2 regions of the Plantactinospora sp. CA-290183 genome follow, and region 2 is predicted to be linked to the other one. Evidence: riboswitches for the same ligand, from Rfam matches in the RefSeq annotation. Region 2 holds a riboswitch; the other holds the start of a gene.
The links. A riboswitch is a leader RNA that binds a small molecule or an ion and turns the genes downstream of it on or off. The one in region 2 is predicted to bind cyclic di-AMP.
Positions count from the first base shown of each region.

Region 1: linked by a shared signal. The riboswitch ahead of ACQEUR_RS01635 (coiled-coil domain-containing protein) and the one ahead of ACQEUR_RS05830 (NlpC/P60 family protein) in region 2 are both predicted to bind cyclic di-AMP.

Region 1 is NZ_JBNJMX010000001.1:349,330-354,880, reverse strand. Features, by position in the region: gene ACQEUR_RS01660 (ferredoxin reductase family protein) at 1-1,702, shown strand, start outside; gene ACQEUR_RS01655 (FMN-binding protein) at 1,770-2,276, shown strand; gene ACQEUR_RS01650 (FAD:protein FMN transferase) at 2,317-3,132, shown strand; gene ACQEUR_RS01645 (dienelactone hydrolase family protein) at 3,242-3,925, opposite strand; gene ACQEUR_RS01640 (hypothetical protein) at 4,114-4,305, shown strand; cyclic di-AMP (ydaO/yuaA leader) riboswitch at 4,416-4,546, shown strand; gene ACQEUR_RS01635 (coiled-coil domain-containing protein) at 4,550-5,551, shown strand, end outside.
Region 2 is NZ_JBNJMX010000002.1:211,869-217,419, reverse strand. Features, by position in the region: gene ACQEUR_RS05835 (N-acetylmuramoyl-L-alanine amidase) at 1-858, opposite strand, end outside; cyclic di-AMP (ydaO/yuaA leader) riboswitch at 1,092-1,231, shown strand; gene ACQEUR_RS05830 (NlpC/P60 family protein) at 1,376-2,281, shown strand; gene dcd (dCTP deaminase) at 2,409-2,987, opposite strand; gene ACQEUR_RS05820 (pyridoxamine 5'-phosphate oxidase family protein) at 3,098-3,655, shown strand; gene ACQEUR_RS05815 (zinc metalloprotease) at 3,704-4,690, opposite strand; tRNA gene ACQEUR_RS05810 (tRNA-Gly) at 4,908-4,981, shown strand; gene ACQEUR_RS05805 (hypothetical protein) at 4,997-5,503, opposite strand.

The DNA of each region.
Region 1 (5,551 bases), on a different contig from region 2:
TGGCTCGGAGCGGTGGGGATCCGAGCGCGGTGGCTCGGCGCGCCGTGGATCCGAGCGCGGTGGCTCCGAGGACTACCCGGACTCCGGCCGCTACCGGGAGCCGGAGGAGTACCGCGAGCCCGAGGCGTACCGCTCGGCCGAGCGCTACGCCGACTCCGAGCGCTATGTCGACGCCGAGCGGTACGTCGACGCCGAGCGGTACGTCGACGCCGAGCGGTATCCGGAGCCCCCTGCCGTCCGGCCCGCCGACCGGTGGTCCGCCGACGGGTGGTCGACCGCGTCGGCCCGCCAGCCGCGCTCGTACGCCGAGGACGCGCCGCCGTACCGCCCGGCACCGTACGCCGCGAACGACGCGCGTCACCGGGAGACCGCCGAGGTCGAGACGTACGACCGCAGCGGTCGGCTCTTCTTCCACATCGTCTTCTGGTCGGCCCTGGCCACCACCCTCGAACTCTGGTGGCTGAACACCCCGACCGGTTCCATCGCCACCACCGCGGACATCCTCATCGCCGCCGGTCGGCTCACCGGCCTGGTCGGCGGCTTCCTGCTGCTGGCCCAGGTGCTGCTGATGAGCCGGGTCCGCTGGCTGGAACGGTGGATCGGGGCGCACTCGCTGCTGATCTGGCACCGGGAGCTGGGCGCGTTCCTGCTGCTCGCCATCCTGGCGCACGTCGCGTTCATCGCGGTCGGCTACAGCAAGCTCACCAACGAGCCGGTGGTGGACGGCACCTGGCGGCTGCTGAGCACGTACGAGGACATGATCAGCGCCGCGGTGGCCACCGGCATCATGGTCGGCATCGCGCTGCTCGCGATCCGGGCCGTACGCCGGATGATGAACTACGAGCTCTGGTACTACCTGCACCTGAGCACCTACCTGGTGCTGCTGTTCAGCTACGGGCACCAGTTCGCCACCGGGCAGGAGTTCGTCCGGTCGGGCTTCGGCCGGTACTTCTGGGCCGGCCTCTACGTCTTCGTGATCTGCTCCGTCCTCTGGGGACGGATCATCTCGCCGATCAGGTTCAACCTGCGGCACCGGCTCCGGGTCGAGGACGTGGTCCCGGAGGGTTCGGACATGGTCTCCATCTACATCTCGGGGCACCGGCTGGACGAGCTCGACGCGCGGGCGGGCCAGTACTTCCGGTGGCGGTTCCTGACCAAGGGCTGCTGGTGGCAGGCGCACCCGTTCTCGCTCTCCGCCGCCCCGAACGAGCAGTGGCTGCGGCTGACCGTCAAGATTGTCGGGGACCACACCGAGTCTCTCCAGTACCTGGAGCCGGGTACCCGGATCTTCGCCGAGGGTCCCTCCGGGGTCTTCACCGCCAACCGGGCGATCCGGCCGCGCGCCCTGCTCATCGCCGGTGGCAGCGGCATCGCCCCGATCCGCGCCCTGCTGGAGGACCTGCCCGAGCACACGGTGGTCATCTACCGCTCCCGTACCGAGGAGGAGCTGCTCTTCCGCGACGAGCTGGACTGGCTGGCCCGGGCCCGCGAGGCGCAGGTCTGGTACGTCATCGGCTCCCGCGAGGACGTGGCGCCCCGCCACCTCTTCACCGCCAAGGGCATGCGCGAGCTGGTGCCGGACGTGCGCCGCCGGGACATCTACCTCTGCGGGCCGCCCGGCCTGGTGGACGTCTCGCTGCGCACCATGCGCAAGCTCCGGGTGCCCCGCCGGCAGATCCACCTCGACCCGTTCGAGTTCTGAGCCCGTCCCGTCCTGCGCCCGTTCCCCACCTGAGCCCGTCCCGAAGAACCCCCCGGAGGTACCCCCCGTGCGTCGCGCCGCCTTCGCCGTGCTCGGCACCGCCATCGGCACCACCCTGCTCGTCGGGGCCAAGCTCGGCACCCCGGCACCGGGCTCCGAAACCCAGGTGGCGCTGGAGACCGGCGACGACGCGCCGGCGGCCGGCGGTGAGGCCAGCCCGAAGGCCCCGGCCGGCCGGAAGACCAGCGCGCCGCCGGCGAAGAAGGCCACCGCCAAGCCGCCCGCGTCGAGCGGCCTGCGCGACGGCACCTTCGCCGGCGCCGGCGCCACCTACGCGTACGGCAGCATCAAGGTCACCGTCACGGTCAGCGACGGCAAGGTCTCCGACGTCGACGCCAGCTACCCGGACGACGACCCGACCAGCGTCGGCATCAACACCGGCGCGATCCCGAGGCTGCGCCAGGCGACGCTCGCCGCGCAGAGCGCGGACATCTCCACCGTCTCCGGCGCGAGCCTGACCAGCGCGGCGTACCGGGCGTCGCTCCAGTCGGCGCTGGACAAGGCGAAGGCCTGATCCGATGGCCACCGCCGGACTCCGCCGGGTCGAACAGATCATGGGTACGCCGATCAGCCTGCACCTCGCCACCCCGCTGCCGGCGGCCCGGCTGGCCGAGCTGGCCGAGGAGGTCTTCGACTGGTTCCGCGAGGTGGACCTGCGGTTCAGCACGTACAAGGAGCAGAGCGAGGTCAACCGGTTCGACCGGGGTGAGCTCTCCATCGAGGACTCGTCGGCCGACTTCCGCCTGGTCGTGGACGCCTGCGCCGACCTGTGGCGGGACACCGACGGCTACTTCGACGCGTACGCGACCGGGCGCTTCGACCCGTCCGGCTTCGTCAAGGGCTGGTCGGTGCAGGTGGCCTCGGACCGGTTGCTGGCCGCCGGCTGCGACGCGCACTGGATCAACGCCGGCGGCGACATCCGGGCCCGGGGCGGGCCCCGACCCGGTGAACCGTGGCGGATCGGCATCCGGCATCCGTGGCAGCCGGACAGGGTCTGCTGGGTGCTGGGCGGCACCGACTTCGCCATCGCCACCTCCGGCACGTACGAGCGCGGCTTCCACGTCGTCGACCCGTACCGGGGGGTGCCGGCGACCGGCCTGACCTCGGTGACCGTGGTCGGCGCCGACCTCGGCCGCGCCGACGCGTACGCGACCGCCGGGGTGGCGATGGGCGTCTCCGGGCTGCGCTGGCTGGCCGCCCTGCCCGGTCACGAGGTGGGCATCGTCACCGCCGACGAACTCTGCTACCGCTCGGACGGCTTCCCGGTGCTCCCCACCGAGCCGGACGGCCGGCCGTCCCGACCGGTCGCCGGGAGCACCGGTCCGGGCGTCGCGGCATACCGCACCGCGACCGGGGCACCGCCGAGCTGACCCGCCCGGCTCCCCACGCGGTGCCCCCGCCGGCCGAGACGCCGGTACCGACGTGCGGTGGGCTGTCCCTGAAGAACCTGGACCACCTGCCGCCGCTGCGCGGCTGCGGCTATCCCGCCCGGCCGGGCGGGTCCGCCGGGCCGGCGCCCAGGTGGGTGCCGAACCAGCCGGCGGCGTCCCGGGCCACCTGCTCCAGGGTTCCCGGCTCCTCGAACAGGTGCGTCGCGCCGGGGACGATCCGCAGCTGCGCCACCGGCCCCATCCGGGCCAGCGCCTGCTCGTTGAGCGGGATCACCTGCTCGTCCAGCCCGCCGACCAGCAACAGCGTGGCGGCCCGTACCCGGGACAGGTCCGGACCGGCCAGATCCGGGCGCCCGCCGCGCGACACCACCGCGCGCACCTCGGCCGGCCGGGCGGCCGCCGCGGACAGCGCGGCGGCGGCGCCGGTGCTGGCGCCGAAGAGACCGATCGGCAGCGCGGCGCCGGCGCCACCGCCGCGCAACCAGTCGACGATCCCCACCAGCCGCCCGGTGAGCAGCCCGATGTCGAAACGCAGCTCTCCGGTCCGGTCGTCGAGTTCCTCCTCGCCCCGGGTGAGCAGGTCGACCAGCAGGGTCGCCAACGCGTACCGGTTGAGCGTCCCGGCGACGGCGCGGTTGCGCGGACTGTGCCGCGAGCTGCCGCTGCCGTGCGCGAAGAGCACGATCCCGCTCGGGTCGGCGGGCACCACGAGGTCACCGGTCAGCTCGACGCCGCCGGTCGGGATCGTCGTCTCGGTCGTCCGGGTACCCATCCTGTCGCCTCCGCTCCGGTCGCCCCCGCTCCCCGGCCCACGCCCTCGGCCGGTCGTACCCGCTGGTCCGGTGGCCAACCGCCCCGCCCGGCCGGCCGTACGCCCCGGCGCCGGTCCGGGCGGCCGGCGTTTGCCGGCGGGCACGGCGGGAAGGCCGCTGGACGACCTTCGGCGAAGTGAGGGATGCCATGACCCGCCAGGAACCCGCTCGATCCGAGCCCACCACCGCCGCCCCCGAGGCGGAGGAGGAGCGCCAGGAGGAGCCCGGCGGCCGGGGCGACTGGGCGGACGAGGCGGCCAAGGCGCGCAGCCTCGACGACCCGCGCCGGCTACCGCCGCACGACTCGGCCGGGCTGCCCTCCAGCGGCCCCAACCGGTGACCATTCGATTCCGCTGCGGAGTTTTCCCTGCCTGATCGCCCCGATTTCGGCCCGGACCGGCACCGGAATCCGCTAAGCTGACCGCGGTCTGGCGCCGGTGACCCCCGCCGGCACGGCCGCCGCCGAATCGCCACATGGCGAGCCGGGGAACCAGGTAGGTGGGGTTAATCCGCGCCCGCGGTAGGGGTTGTTCCGTCCCGAGCCCGTCAGCTAACCCGGCAGGCGGCCGACGGGAGGAACGTGCATGACGGCATCGGGGCGTCGGCGGTGCACGCTGGCGTTGACGGTGGTGGTGGTCGTCGGTGCGCTGGCCGGAGCTGTGCTCCGCCCCGGCGCCGGCTCGGCGTCGCCGCCTCCGGGCGTACCGGGGGACGAGGGCGGCACACCACTGCTGCGGGACGTGCTGGAGGCCACCGGTCGCGGCTACGTCCAGGCCAGGACCGCGTTGGCCCGGTCCCAGGCGCGCCAGGCGCGACTCGCCACCGAACTGCGCGAGGTGCAGGACCGGATCGCGGAACTGGGGCCCGAGATCGACCTGCTGGCCCGCAACGCCTACCGCACCGGCCGGATCGGGCCGGTGCTGGCACTGCTCAACAGCTCGTCGACGGACGACTTCCTGGAACGCGCCCGGGGGCTGGAGACCATGGCGCTGTGGGACAACCACCGGCTGCACGAGCTCAACCAGGCCAGGGAGCGCGCCAGCCGGGCGAAGCTGGCACTCGACGCCGAGGTCACCGAGGCGCGCCGGCAGGTGGCCGTGATGCAGCGGCAGAAGCGGGAGGCGGAACGGGCCCTCGCCCTGGTCGGCGGCAGGTCCACCGGCGGCTTCGTCGCCGCCGACTCACCGGTCGCCCGGCCGGCCCCGCGCAACGGCGACGGGTCCTGGCCGAGGCAGTCGTGCGGCCGGGCCGACCCGACCACCTCCGGCTGCGTCACGCCGCGCACCCTGCACGCCTACACCGAGGCCCGGCGCGCCGGCTTCAAGCGGTACACCTCGTGCTACCGGCCCGGCGGCCCCTACGAGCACCCCAAGGGGCGGGCCTGCGACTTCTCTTCCGCGCCCGGGGGCTTCGGCGGCGACGCCCACGGCGCCGACAAGACGTACGGCAACAACCTGGCCGCGTTCTTCGTCCGCAACGCCGACCGGCTGGGGGTGCTCTACGTGATCTGGTACCGGCAGATCTGGTTCCCGGCCACCGGCTGGAAGTCCTACGGTGCCTCGCACGGCGACCCGTCCAGCGACCAC
Region 2 (5,551 bases):
GCAGGAGATGTCGCGGGGGCATTCCAGCCCGTCCGGCCGGGGCGCCGGCCCGCCGAGGCCGAGCCGGTCCAACCAGGACCGCTGGGGGGTCAGTCCGGCGTGCGCGGGCAGGGTGAGCCGGTGGCCGTCGTCGGTGGTCCGGCTGGCCCCTTCGGTGATGGTCCGGTAGACCTCGTCGGCGAAGGCCGCCGCGGCGTCCGCGCGGTCGCTGCCGGAGTACCGGGCCACCGCGCCGTACCAGGTCGCCGGGTCGCTCGCCCGGCCGGTCGGCCCGGCCAGGGCCCGCTGGTACGAGGCGAGCAGCGCGGCGCCGCCGCGGATGTTCACGGCCGCGTCGGTACGCAGGGCGGGCGCGGCGGCCCCGGTCAGCGCGGCGGCGGCGTCCAGGGTCTGCCCACCCGGGGTACCGGCGCTCGGGGCCGTCCCGGGCGCGTGCGGGCCGGTGGCGTGGGGCAGTGGCCGGGCGGGGTCGCCGCGCCGGTCCTCGCCGTGCTCGTGGGCCGGGCCGGCCGCCGTGGCCAGCCGGGCGGCGTCGGTGAGGTGCATCGGGCCGTACCCGCCGCTGGTGCTGGGGGTGCCGGCGTTGGTGTCCCAGCGGGACTGGAGGTAGGAGACGCCGAGCAGCACGCTCTCCGGTACGCCGAACTCGGCAGCCGCCGCGGCGTACTCCCGTTGCCGGCTGTCCTGTGGGTGCTGGCCCTGTGGTTGCTGCCGCTGCGGCGGTGTGCCCGCCGCGGGCGCGGCGCCGATCGGCACCAGCGCGGCGGCGCCGAGCACGGCGGCGCCGAGCACGGCGGCGCCGAGCACGGCGGCGCCGAGCCTGTTTCGTCTGCTCAACGGGGTTGTCGTGGGAGGCATGGGGACTCCGTTCCGCCGGGGGTGGGCGTTGAGGTCACCCTCCACCCCGGACGCGAAGTCGTCAATGGGTTCCGCGTTACGTCCTCGCGACGTAAGAAACCTTCACCACACCCTGTGCGATCACCCCGATACGTAACGAATCGACCTGCGTCACGGGTTGCTTTTGCATAACGGCCTTCTCTATGGTTGGGGACCGTCGAGACCGCAGGCACGCCGCCCAGCCGGGCGACAACGGCTCGACACCGCCGAATCGTCGACATCGGCGAACCGGGGACCCGGGCATCATGGGGTGAATCCGCAGAACAGCGGTAGGGCGAATCTCTTCCCGCCCGAACCCGTCAGCTAACCCGGTAGGCGGGCTACGGAAGAAGGAGCACGGACCTCGGTGGCCCTTTCTGCCCCGCGGCCGCGATTCCCCAGGTGGGCGACCACCACCGAGGGAACTACGCGGATCCGCTCACGTCGGTCCATTCTCACCACCGCCCTCGCCGCTCTGGCCAGCGTCGCGGTGCTGGTCGTGGGCCCCCCGCCGGCGCACGCCGAGCCCACCGTCGCCGAGATCGAGAGGCAGATCGACGAGGCGTGGCGGAAGATCGAGCCGATCATCGAGAAGCACAACACCACGCGGCAGGACCTGAACGCCAAGAAGAAGCAGGTCGCCGAGCTGGCCAAGAAGATCGAGCCGCTGCAGAAGCAGATCGACGCGGCGATGAACCGGGTCAGCGAACTCGCCGTCGAGGCGTACAAGGGTGACCGCGCGTCGGCCGTCAACGCGGTGCTGACCAGCAAGTCGCCCAGCGCGCTGGTCGGCCAGCTCACGGTGCTCGACCAGTTCGCCCGCCGGCAGCAGCGCGAGGTGCAGTCCGTGGTGGACCTCCGGGCGAAGTACGCCGCCCAGAAGGCCCCGCTGGACCGGCTGGTCGCCCAGCTCAGCAAGACCGAGAAAGAGCTGGCCAAGAAGGCCAAGGAGATCGACGCCCAGATCGACAAGCTGCAGACCGATCGGATCCGGGCGTACGGCAACGGGGCCGGCGGCTCGCTGCGCCCGGCGCCCTGCCCCGCCACGTACCCGGGCGGCGGGGCCGGCAAGGCGGTCAAGTACGCCTGCGCCCAGATCGGCAAGCCGTACGTCTGGGGCGCCGACGGACCCAACTCGTTCGACTGCTCGGGCCTGACCTCCGCCGCCTGGCGCCAGGCCGGCATCTCGCTCCCGCACAGCGCCCGCCAGCAGCGCGGCGTCATGAAGCGGGTCAGCCGGTCCGACCTCCGCCCCGGTGACCTGGTCTTCTACTACGCCGACCTGAGCCACGTCGGGATGTACGTCGGCGACGGCTGGATCGTGCACGCCTCCCGGGCCGGCGTACCGATCAAGATGAAGCGGGTCGACGACGGCCAGATCCACAGCTTCGGCAGACCTGGCTGATCTCCGGCATCATCACCGCATCGAGCAGGACCCCGGTCGCCTCCCGCGCGACCGGGGTCCTGCTCGTAACGGGTCCGTTTCGGTGGGGCGCGCGGCCGTCGCTCCGGGTGGGCGGCGCCGCGGTGGCTCAGCGGGTGGGCCAGGTACGCCAGTTCTGCCAGGAGCGGCTCGGCGTGGGCCCCCGCTGGCCCTGGTAGCGCGAGCCGTAGACGGCCGAACCGTACGGGTGCGCGGAGGGCGAGGAGAGCCGGAAGATGCAGAGCTGGCCGATCTTCATGCCGGGCCAGAGGGTGATCGGCAGGTTCGCCACGTTGGAGAGCTCCAGCGTGACGTGACCGGAGAAGCCGGGGTCGATGAAACCCGCCGTCGAGTGGGTGAGCAGGCCCAGGCGGCCGAGGCTCGACTTGCCCTCCAGTCGGCCGGCGAGCTGGTCGCCGAGGGAGATCACCTCAAGCGTGGAGGCGAGCACGAACTCGCCGGGGTGCAGCACGAACGGCTGCCCGTCCGGCACGTCGACCAGCGAGGTCAGGTCGTCCTGCTGGAGCGCCGGGTCGATGTGCGTGTAGAGGTGGTTGTTGAAGACCCGGAACAGCCGGTCCAGACGTACGTCGATGCTCGACGGCTGCACCAGGGCGGGCTCGAACGGCTCCAACGCCAGCGTCCCGGCCTTGACTTCCATCACGAGGTCGTGGTCGGAGAGCAGCACCGTGCCACCTTAGCGAGTGCGGGGTCCGGCAGGGTCCACCGGGCCGGCGACGCGCGCGGTCGGGGCGCGTCGGGGTGTCTTCTCGTACACATGTTCGATAGAATCTTCGTATGGCTTCCTGGTCCGAATTCGCCACCGACGAGCCCCGCCTCGCGGCCGCGATCCGCCTCCTCCTCCAGCAGTACGGCCCGGGTCTCGGCTACCTGGCGACCGTGCGCGCCGATGGCGGCCCGCGCGTGCACCCGGTCTCGCCGGTCATCACCGACGAGGGACTGTTCTGCTTCGTCGTCGACTCGCCGAAGCGGCGCGACCTCGAACGTGACGGGCGCTACGCGCTGCACTCCTTTCCACCGGAGGACAGCGACGACGAGGCGTACGTGGCGGGCCGGGCCCGGCCGGTGACCGACCAGGCGCGGGTCGACCGGCTCGCCGGCAACCTGCGGGCCGCCCCGCAGGTCGACTGGCGGCTCTTCGAGTTCACCGTCGACGTGGCGATGGTCGCCCGGCACGGCAGCAACGGCGCCACCCCGCTCGCCAACGAGCGGTCCGAGCGTCCGGCGGTGCAGGTCTGGCTGGATCCCGCGTCCGCCTCCGCGTCGCCGGCCCCGTCCCGCCGCCGGGGCCGGCGCCGGGCGGTCCTGGAAGAGGAGCCGGTGCCGACCCCGTGAGCGGGGCCGGCACCGGCGGGCTGGTTCGGAGGTCGGGCGGGTCCGCGGTCAGCCCCAGGGCTGCCGGTAGGCCCGCCAGGCCCGGACCATCCGCGTCGTCTGGCCGAAGGTGAACTCGTACATGCACGAGTCGACCGAGTAGTCCATGAAGTTGTGGACCGGGTCGCGGCCGGGGCTGCGCGGGCAACTGTCCCGCCCCGCCGGGCAGCCGAAGGCCGGCTCGGCCTCCGCCGGAGTGTCCGTCACCAGGTCGCCGTGGCCGCCACAGCCGTCCTGGAACGTGTGGTACAGGTTCAGCCAGTGCCCTACCTCGTGGGTGGCCGTGTCGCCCTCGTCGTACGGCTCCGCCGTGCCGCCGGGCAACGACTCGGCCAGCACCACCACCCCGTCGTACGGGTCGAGGACCCGCTGCGGGAACGTCGCCCAGCCCAGCAACTCGTCGCTCAGCTGGCCGCTGTAGATGTTGAGCGTCTCCTTGCCGCCCGACCGGAGCGCCCGCTTCATCTGGGACTCCGCCGGGCTCTCCAGCACGATCGGGTACCAGGCCGGGTTGACCACGCGGTTGACGCGTTTCAGCTTGAACCGGAACGGCGTCCAGGCCCCGCCGGTCCGCCCGGCGTACGCCTCGTTCAGCACCCTGATCTGGTCGTCGATCAGGGACTGCGGGATGTTGCCGCCCGCCCGGGTGCGGTTCTTCGCGACGACGTGGAAGACCACCGGGATGACGATCAGGTGCAGTGGAGAGACGGCCAGTGGCGCCCTGCCGACCCGCTCCGCGTACGCCGCGTCGAGTTCGCGCTCCAGCTCGGCCGCCTGAACCGCGGTCAGTTCGTTCGGATCCGGTACGTGTGGGGTGCCCGGTCTCGCCCTGGCGTACGGCCCGCTCTCGGTCGACCCCGCGCAGTCCGGGGCGGTCACGGGCGGCACCGCCGCGACCACCGGTACCGCGTACGCGGTGGACCCGACCAGCAGTACCAGGGACGTGGCCGACGCGCCAACCCAGCGCGGCGCCCACCTGATGCGGTGCAACCCCATTGCCTCTCCTCTTCGCTCACTGAAAGTGGCGTGATCATTGCACAGTGCCACTGTTGCAGGTGAGGCGGACGTTACCTTGGGTCATCGCCCCGGCAAATGAGGCTGATCGGTGTGGTTACGTACGAAATCTGCCGGTGGGGTGCCGGGGTGAGCCGGCGCGCGAGGGGGGATGGGTGAGTGCGCCGTCCCGGTCGACCAGGTACAGTGGGGGCCGCTCGCGGGTGTAGTTCAATGGCAGAACATCAGCTTCCCAAGCTGACAGTGCGGGTTCGATTCCCGTCACCCGCTCCAACCCAAAGGCCCTGGTCAGGACGTCAGTCCCAGCCAGGGCCCTTCGATGTTCCAAGATCCGCAATCAGGCCGCGTGCCATTAGCCCAGCCCCGTCGCACCAGGGCGCCGGTCGCGCCGTCGTCCGGATCTTCGGACCGCTCGCCGCCCTTCGTGCCAGCCTTCTTCCTGCCCTTCTTGCCGCCGGACTTCTTGTCCGCCTTCCGGTCGGTCTTCTTCGCCTTCTTCCGCTCGCCCTTCTGTTCGGCCCGCACGGCCGCGTTGAGCGCGGCAGCGATGGCCTTGTCAGCCTCGGCCGTCGCGTGCCGATGGATGAGCGCGGCTTGCGGAGAGTCGTGACCCATCCGGGCCATCAGGTCACGGGTGCTCGCCCCGGTCTGCGCAGCGAGGGTGTTCCCGGTGTGCCGCAGGTCGTGAAAGTGCAGGTTCGGCTGACCGACCTTGGCAACGGCCGCCTTCCAGTTGGCCAGCTTGTTGAAGCTGCCCCGCCAGATCGGCCCGCCCGTTCTCGGTGGTGAACACACAGGCGTCCACGTTGTCGTCGACCTCGGCGCAGGCACAGGTAGTTGAGG